Regions from separate parts of the Terrabacter sp. 01T434 genome, predicted to be linked through region 1. Evidence: riboswitches for the same ligand, from Rfam matches in the RefSeq annotation. Region 1 holds a riboswitch; the other holds the start of a gene.
The links. Region 1 has a riboswitch for cyclic di-AMP ahead of AC1DIW_RS12600 (C40 family peptidase). Riboswitches for the same ligand answer to the same signal wherever they lie in the genome.
Positions count from the first base shown of each region.

Region 2: another riboswitch for cyclic di-AMP. It lies ahead of AC1DIW_RS20700 (CHAP domain-containing protein); the one in region 1 lies ahead of AC1DIW_RS12600 (C40 family peptidase).

Region 1 covers NZ_JBFTPP010000005.1:294,248-298,199, reverse strand. Annotated here, with positions in the region: gene AC1DIW_RS12610 (MFS transporter) at 1-797, shown strand, start outside; gene AC1DIW_RS12605 (iron-dependent transcriptional repressor DtxR) at 827-1,522, shown strand; cyclic di-AMP (ydaO/yuaA leader) riboswitch at 1,729-1,893, shown strand; gene AC1DIW_RS12600 (C40 family peptidase) at 1,896-2,753, shown strand; gene AC1DIW_RS12595 (DsbA family oxidoreductase) at 2,852-3,532, shown strand; gene AC1DIW_RS12590 (carboxymuconolactone decarboxylase) at 3,566-3,916, opposite strand.
Region 2 covers NZ_JBFTPP010000012.1:112,915-116,866, forward strand. Annotated here, with positions in the region: gene AC1DIW_RS20690 (N-acetyltransferase family protein) at 1-107, shown strand, start outside; gene AC1DIW_RS20695 (alkene reductase) at 261-1,331, opposite strand; gene AC1DIW_RS20700 (CHAP domain-containing protein) at 1,586-2,353, opposite strand; cyclic di-AMP (ydaO/yuaA leader) riboswitch at 2,457-2,643, opposite strand; gene AC1DIW_RS20705 (sortase domain-containing protein) at 2,919-3,740, opposite strand; gene AC1DIW_RS20710 (hypothetical protein) at 3,758-3,952, opposite strand, start outside.

The DNA of each region.
Region 1 (3,952 bases):
GGGTGCACCGCATCGGCTACTTCGTCGGACCCTTCATCGGCTCGCTCGTCATCGCCGCCTGGGGCACGGAGTCCGCGTATGCCGTGGGCGGCGTCGCGAGCATCGCCGCCTTCGTCCTCGTCCTCCTCGCGCCCGACATCACCGGGTCGGCGCATCGACTCACCGGCGGCGGGCCCCCGCGCAGCGTCGCGTCCGTGCTCCTGCAGCACCGGCACGTCCTGCTGACGCTGGGCACCGGAGCCATGTGCGTGGCCGGCGCGCGTGCCATCCGCGAGGCCCTCGTCCCGCTGTGGGCCGAGTCGGTCGGTTTCTCCCCGGCGCAGACGTCACTCGTCTTCGGCGTGGCCGGCGCCATCGACATGGCGCTCTTCTATCCGTCGGGGTGGCTCATGGACCGCCACGGTCGGGTGGCCGCTGCCGTGCCGAGCATGCTCGTGCTCGGTCTGGGGATGGCCCTGATGCCGCTGGCGACGAGCCTCGTGGCCGTGACGGCCGCCGCCACGGTGCTCGGCATCGGCAACGGTCTCGGGGCAGGCCTCATCATGACCCTCGGGGCGGACGCGTCCCCCGCGGACGGGCGAGCCCAGTTCCTCGGCGGCTGGCGCCTCTGCGCCGACCTGGGAAGGGCCGCGGGCCCGCTGGCGTTGTCAGGGCTGAGCGCCATCATGTCCCTCGGTGCCTCCGCCGTGGTGCTCGGTGCGGGTGCCGTCGTCGGGGCCGGCTGGCTGCGCCTCTGGGTGCCACGGCACGACCCGACCCGGGTTCGCGATCGTGACCCGGCGACGAGCGGTCCGTGAGCGCTCCCCGACTCTGAGAAGGTATGACCGTGACGGACCTGATCGACACCACCGAGATGTACCTGCGCACCATCTTCGAGCTCGAGGAGGAGGGCATCGTGCCCCTGCGCGCGCGCATCGCGGAGCGTCTCGGCCACTCGGGCCCCACCGTGTCGCAGACGGTGGCCCGCATGGAGCGCGACGGGCTCGTCGCCGTCTCGGGCGACCGTCACCTCGAGCTGTCCGACCACGGACGGCTGCTCGCCACCCGTGTCATGCGCAAGCACCGGCTGGCCGAGCGCCTGCTCGTCGACGTCATCGGCCTCGAGTGGGAGTACGCCCACGACGAGGCCTGCCGGTGGGAGCACGTCATGTCCGAGAAGGTCGAGCGCAAGATCCTCGGCCTCATCGGCGAGGGTCTCGAGTCGCCCTACGGCAACCCCATCCCGGGGCTCGACGAGCTGGGCGTGCGCCAGGACGCGGACTTCCTCACCGGCCTGGTCACCTTGGCCGCCGCCGTCGGCGACGCCCCCGCGGTCGTGACGATCCGGCGCATCGGCGAGCCCGTGCAGGTCGACCCCGAGGCGCTGGCGCTGCTGACGAGCGCGGGGGTGATGCCCGGCGCCCGGGTCGCGGTCGTGCGCGACGGTGCCCGTGTCGTCGCCGTCCGGGAGGGCAGCGAGCCGTCCACGGGCGTCTCCCTGCCCTACACGGTCGCCGTCCACGTCTTCTGCCAGTCCGTCTGACCAGCGGGAGTCGTCAGGGTTTGCCCGGCATTGCACGGTCGATATGTGTGGTTATGCCACATCTTGGCCGAGTGTTTGAAAATCCTTTACTTCCGCGTGGCATCGGGGTGACAAGGCCCACTGACTTGGGTACGGTGGGCGAACTTGCTCTCCCCGTCGAGCGAGTGCCCCGGGTCGAACCGCCTAGTCCTGCCATCGACCACGTGGCTCGGCACGAACCGCATGGCAGGAGCGGGGGAACCACTTTCTCCGGGCGTCGAGAGACGCCCTTGGGGTGAAGCCCTCCGTGGACCGAACCTGGTCCGAGCGAAGGCCGGGCAGTACCTCCAGCCCGAACCCGACAGCTCACCTCGCAGGCGTCGAGAGGTCAACCGTGGCTCAGAACGTTCCCGGGCGCCATCGCGCCCCCGGTCGATTCAACGCGATCGCAGAGCTCAAGACGATCGCCAAGGAGTCTGCTCAGCCCGCCGTGAAGGGCGCCGCGATCGTGGCGGCCACGGGTGGCCTCGTCGCCTCGTTCGCCGGCACGGCGAACGCCGCCGACGGCACGAGCAGCGTCACCGCGCCCGCCGCAGTGGGCCCGCAGGTCGGCACCCCGGCTGCCGGCAACGCCCTGTCCTCGATCGGCTACGCCGCGCCCGCCCTCAAGCAGGCCCAGGTCAAGCCCCTCGTGATCGAGGACATCCAGGTCAAGACCGAGCGTGCCGCCCAGCAGAAGGCCGCCGATGAGCTGGCCGCAGCCCAGGCCGCGAAGCAGGCTGCAGCCGACCAGGCCGCCGCCGCGCAGGCCGCCGCTGCTCGTCAGGCCGCCACGCAGCGCGCCTCGCGCTCCACCTCGGCCCAGCGCCCCGCGCTCAACGCCGCTCCGGCTGCGGCCCCCGCCCCGGCACCTGCCCCGAGTGCCAGCGGCATCGTCGGCATCGCGCAGTCGCTCTTCGGTGTGCCCTACGTCTACGGCGGCACCACCCCCTCCGGCTTCGACTGCTCGGGCTTCACCTCGTACGTCTACCGCCAGGCCGGCATCTCGATCCCGCGCACGGCCTCGGCCCAGCAGTCGGCGGCCACGCGGGTCAGCAGCCCCAGCCCCGGCGACCTGGTGTTCTTCGGTACGCCTGCCTACCACGTGGGCATCTACGTCAGCCCGGGCCGCCTGATCGACGCCCAGCGTTCCGGCACGACGGTCGGCAACCACTCGATCTGGACCACGCCCTCGGGCTACGGCCGCTTCTGAGCGACACCTCTCACGCCGCATACGTGATGCCCCCACCGACGTCGGTGGGGGCATCACGCATCTCCCGGCCCGGCAGGCGCCCGTGGTTGACTGAGTCGATGACCGACCAGCCTGCTGCCGAGTCCACGACCCTCATCGAGCTCGACCTCTGGGGCGACCTGACCTGCCCGTACTCCTGGATCGCCAAGCGCCGCGTCGAGGCTGCCGTCGCAGCCTTCGAGCGACCGCACGACGTCAGCGTGCGCCTGCGCTCCTTCGAGCTGCACCCCGACGTGCCGGTGGGCGGCCAGGTGCCCGTGGACGAGCACCTGTCGATGCAGCACGGTGACGCGGGCGCCGGTCGGCTCCTCAACGCCAAGGCCAGCGAGGTGGCCCAGGCTGACGACCTCGTCTTCGACTGGGACCGCGCGGTGCGCGCCAACACCTTCGACGCCCACCGGCTGTGCGCCCTCGCCGGGGAGATGGGTGGGCCGGCCCTGCGGTCGGCCGCGGTCGAGCGCTTCCACGCGGCCCACTTCACCGAAGGCCTCGCCATCGACGACCACGAGGTCCTGCAGCGCCTTGCGGCCGAGTGCGGACTCGACGAGCGTCGCGTCTCCGCGGTCCTCGCCTCCGAGACGTATGCCGAGCACGTGCGGGCCGACGAGGAGCAGGCGCGGTCCATGGGAGTCACGGCGACACCGTTCGTCGTCGCCAACGGGTATGCCGCGGTGTCGGGGGCACATCCGGTCGAGGACTACCTCGCGCTCCTGCGCGGGGTGGCCACCCAGACCGTCTGACCTTCGCCGGGCCGCCGGGCCGCCGGACCACGGTCAGGTGTCGTCTGCGGCGCCTCCGGCCTGCGCCTCCGCCTCGAGCTCCGCCTGGACCGCGGTGGCGATCATCAGGCCGAGGGTCGTGGTGATCTTCTCGCCGGCTGACATGGCCTTGGGGCCGCCGATGATGGGCGCCACGGCAACGAGCACGCTCTGGGCGTCCTCCAGCGTCAGCTCGGTGTCGGCGGCCGCCGCGATGTTGAGCACGTAAGAACTGGCGGGGGCGTCGACGGCCGCCAGCGCGGCCAGGCGTACGAGCATGAGCACCTCGGGGCTGAGGTTCGCCCGTACGACGGATGCGGCGGTCATGTCCGCGATGGTGTCGATCAGTGGCGTTTCGTCTGACATGGTGCGTTCCTCTCGGTCGTGGAAAACTTTGGTCGG
Region 2 (3,952 bases), on a different contig from region 1:
ACCGCGGCATCGGCTGGAAGTTCGGTGCCGCGCGAGACGTCACCTGGGTCCAGCGACCTCTGGGCGACCCGGTGGCCCCGGGGCAGGATCCACCCGAGCCCACATGACCCTCGCGCAAGTCCGCCGGGGTGGACCTGGTGAGCTCGGGAGGGGCCAGATCGCCGCATCAAGTCCGCCGGGGTGGACTTGCGCGAGGTCGGGGGGCCAGATCGCCGCGCCAAGTCCGCCGGGGCGGAGCTGGCGCGGCGATCCAGGCGGTCTCAGGGGAGGGTGGGGTAGTCCGTGTAGCCCTCGGCGCCGCCGCCGTAGAAGGTCTGCGGGTTCGGCTCGTTGAGCGGGGCTCCCTCGCGCCAGCGGCGGACGAGGTCCGGGTTGGCGAGGAACTCGCGGCCCACCGCCACGACGTCACCGAGGTCGCGCTCGAGGATGTCCTCGACCTCCGCGAGGTTCGTCACCGACGAGAAGCCGGTGTTGAGGATGATCGGCCCGCCGAAGCGCTTGCGCAGGTCGCGGACGATGTCGGACTCCGGGTCGCCGAGGATGCTGAGGTAGGCGAGCCCGAGCGGCGCGATGCCCTCGACGAGGGACTCGTAGGTGGCCGCGGTGTCGGCCTCGTCCTCCTCGAGCACGCCCTGGATGTTGTGGGCGGGCGAGATGCGGATGCCGACCCGGTCGGCGCCGATCGCCTCGGCCACGGCCTTGGTGATCTCGACGACGAGGCGCGCACGGTTCTCCGGCGAGCCGCCGTAGGCGTCGGTGCGCTGGTTGCTCGACGGCGCGAGGAACTGGTGCGGCAGGTAGCCGTTGGCGGCGTGAACCTCGACGCCGTCGAGCCCGGCCGCGACGGCCTGGCGCGCAGCGTGGACGAACTCCGCCACGAGCGCGGGGATCTCGTCGGTCTCGAGGGCGCGCGGGACGGCATACGCCTGCTGACCCTTCGCGGTCACGATCTCGCCCGGCGCGGCGATGGCGCTCGGGGCGACGCTCTCGAGGCCGCCCTTGTTGTCGGGGTGCGCGATGCGACCGGCGTGCATGAGCTGGACGACCACGTGGCCCCCGCCTGCGTGCACGGCGTCCGCGACGAGGCGCCAGCCGGCGACCTGCTCGTCGGAGTGGATGCCGGGGGTGTCGAGGTAGCCCTGGCCAACGGCGCTCGGCTGGGTGCCCTCGGTGATGAGAAGGCCGGCGCTGGCGCGCTGGCCGTAGTACTCGGCGTTGAGCTCGGTCGGCGCCTGGCCCTCGCCCGCGCGGTTGCGCGTCAGCGGTGCCATGACGAAACGCTGGGGGAGGTCCCAGCGGCCGATGCGGATGCTCTCGAAGGCCGTGGACACAGGCCTGCTCCTCACTGTCGGTGACTCTTGGGTGACTCGTTCGGTGGTGGTTGGCGGCAACCACCCGCAGCGGGTGGAGGTTTCAACTACCTGGGCGACAAGGCGCAGAGCCGGAGGAACATTCCCGTTTGTCCAGGGTTGCCGGGGGTTGTCGAGGGGTTGGCGGGGGTATGCCGAAGGGGAGGACGCCGCAGCATCCTCCCCTTCGGACAGCGCTCAGTTCGCGAGGAACTCCGCAACCATCGACGCGTCGGTCACGGCGCGTAGATGAACTGCATCCCCGAGCTGAGGGTGACGGTGCGCGTGTCGTAGTTGTAGGCGCCGGCCGTCGCGTTCATCTCGATGATCGTCACCTGGTTGCCGTTGACGGCCGTGACCCAGCCGACGTGCCCCACGCTGGAGGAGCCGGCGACGCCGGGCTGCATGACGATGATCGAACGCGTCCGCGGCATGCTGCCCACGGTGTAGCCCGCGGACCGGGCGCCAGAGGCCCACGCCATCGCGTTGCCGGTCCAGCCACCGGGGTAGTAGCCCTCGGACTGGTACCACTTGTTGAGCGCGCCCCACGTGCACTGGCCCGGGGTGGCCCAGTTGTGCGACGAGCGCATGCCCGACGAGGCGCCGGGGACGGCGGTGTTGCTGCTCGACTTCGTCGACGAGGTGCTCGTCGTGAGCGTCGTGCGGGTCAGGTCGCGCGAGGCGCGTGCGGCAGCGGCCTGGCGGGCGGCGGCAGCGGCCTGGCGAGCGGCCGCAGCCTGGGCGGCAGCAGCCTCACGTGCGGCCTTGACCTGGATGTCCTCGATGACCGTCGGCGCCGTCTTGGCGCCACGCTGGGCAGCGACCTGCTGCGCCGCGGGGGCGTAGCCGATCTTCGACAGCGCGGTCGGTGCGGCCGCAGCAGGCGCGTGGGCCGGGCCGACGGCGGCCGGGGCGGCGACCGTCGACAGGGTGTCGGCGCTGGCCGGGTTGGCGAAAGCGGCGACGAGGCCGCCGGCGGCGGCCACGACGGCTCCGGCCTTCATGGCCGGCTGAGCCGACTCACGAGCGAGGAGCCTGAGTTCGTAAAGGGAGTTGTGACGGCCCGGTGCACGGTGGCGGCCGCGGATGTTCTCTGAGTTCACGCTTGATGCCTCTCCGCGCCTACGAAGTTAGCTGTCGGGTTCGGGCGGAAAGGTGCCCGGGCTGCCTCCACCTCACGATCAGGTCGTGCGGCGGTGCGGTCTTCACCCCAAGGACATCCGAAATCGTTGCGTCGGACGTCCGGAGAAACGTGTGGTTCCTCCGCTCCTGTCACAAGGTTTGATCTCCCTCGCCAGGCGGTGACAGGACTAGGCGGTCCACCTCGCGAGAGCCCGACCTGGTGGCCGGGCTCCCGGAAGACTAAACGAGTCGACTGGCAAATGTCACGCCACGGTAACGACGCGGCGCCGGAGAGATCCTTGAATGTCCTCTTTGCAGGTCTTTGCCGCGGCTTTACCCGGCGCTGAATGAGACGTAGGTCACAGGTAAACGGGCAACGGGGTCGAGGGCCCACTGATAAGTCGCTCCGTCCCCGTCCGGCGCATGCCGCCAGACAGGACGTGGCTCTCAGGTGACGGTGGAGAGGTGGCCGAAGACGACGACGTTGTCGCGGTACTCGTTGCGGCTGTCGGTCGGTCCGCCGCAGGTCACGAGACGGATCTCGGCCTGGGTGAAGTCGCCCTTGTAGACGAGCTCGGTCGGGAACTGCGTCTTCTTGAAGGCTGCGACCCGGTCGACCGTGAAGGTCAGGTGCGAGCCGTCGCGGCGGGAGACCTTGACGACGTCGCCCGCCTTCACCCGGCTCAGCTCGTAGAAGATGCCCGGCACCCCCGAAGGCGTGTCGACATGGGCGGCCAGGACGGCGGGTCCGAGCTGGCCCGGGGTGGGCCCGGCGCCGTAGAGCCCGACCTCCTGTGCCGTTCCCGGGACGGAGATCGTCCCGTCCCTCTGGATGCCGAGCGGCACGAAGTGTGTCGAACGCACGCCGATCGACGGGATCTCGATCCCGGTCGGCTCGGAGGCCTCGAGGAAGTTCCCGATGCCGCTGGCCCCACCCCTCGCGGGCGATGACGTACCAGGCACCGAGCGGGGTGCCGCTGGCGCGCCCGGCCCACCGGAACCGGGGGTCGCCGTTGGACCCGCGTCGATGGGGGCGGGAGGTGCGGATGCCGTGGGCACCGCGCTCCTCGCTCCCACCGCTGCGGGCTGCGGCCGACCAGGCGTTCCCCGGAGACCGAGCGTGAGCGCGACGATCCCGACGACGAGCAGGACGGCGGTGACGGCGAGGGCCGCCGCGGCACCCTGGGTGATCCGGTTGGTGATCCGGTTGGTGATCCGGCCGGTGACGCGGCGACCGCTCGACGACGGCCGCTCGGGCTGGTCAGGCATCGAGCCGGCCCGGTCGCTCAGGCGCGCGTCCGCGCGCGACGGGCGGCGAAGACGCCGGTCCCGCCGGCCGCGAGCAGGGCTGCGCCACCCACGAGCATGAGCGCCTCGTTCTGCCCACCGCTCGTCATGCCGACGCTGTTCATGCCGACGCTGTTCATGCCGCCGCTCTTGAGACCGTCAGCGGCGAGGCCGCCGCCGGTGTGCATGCCGCC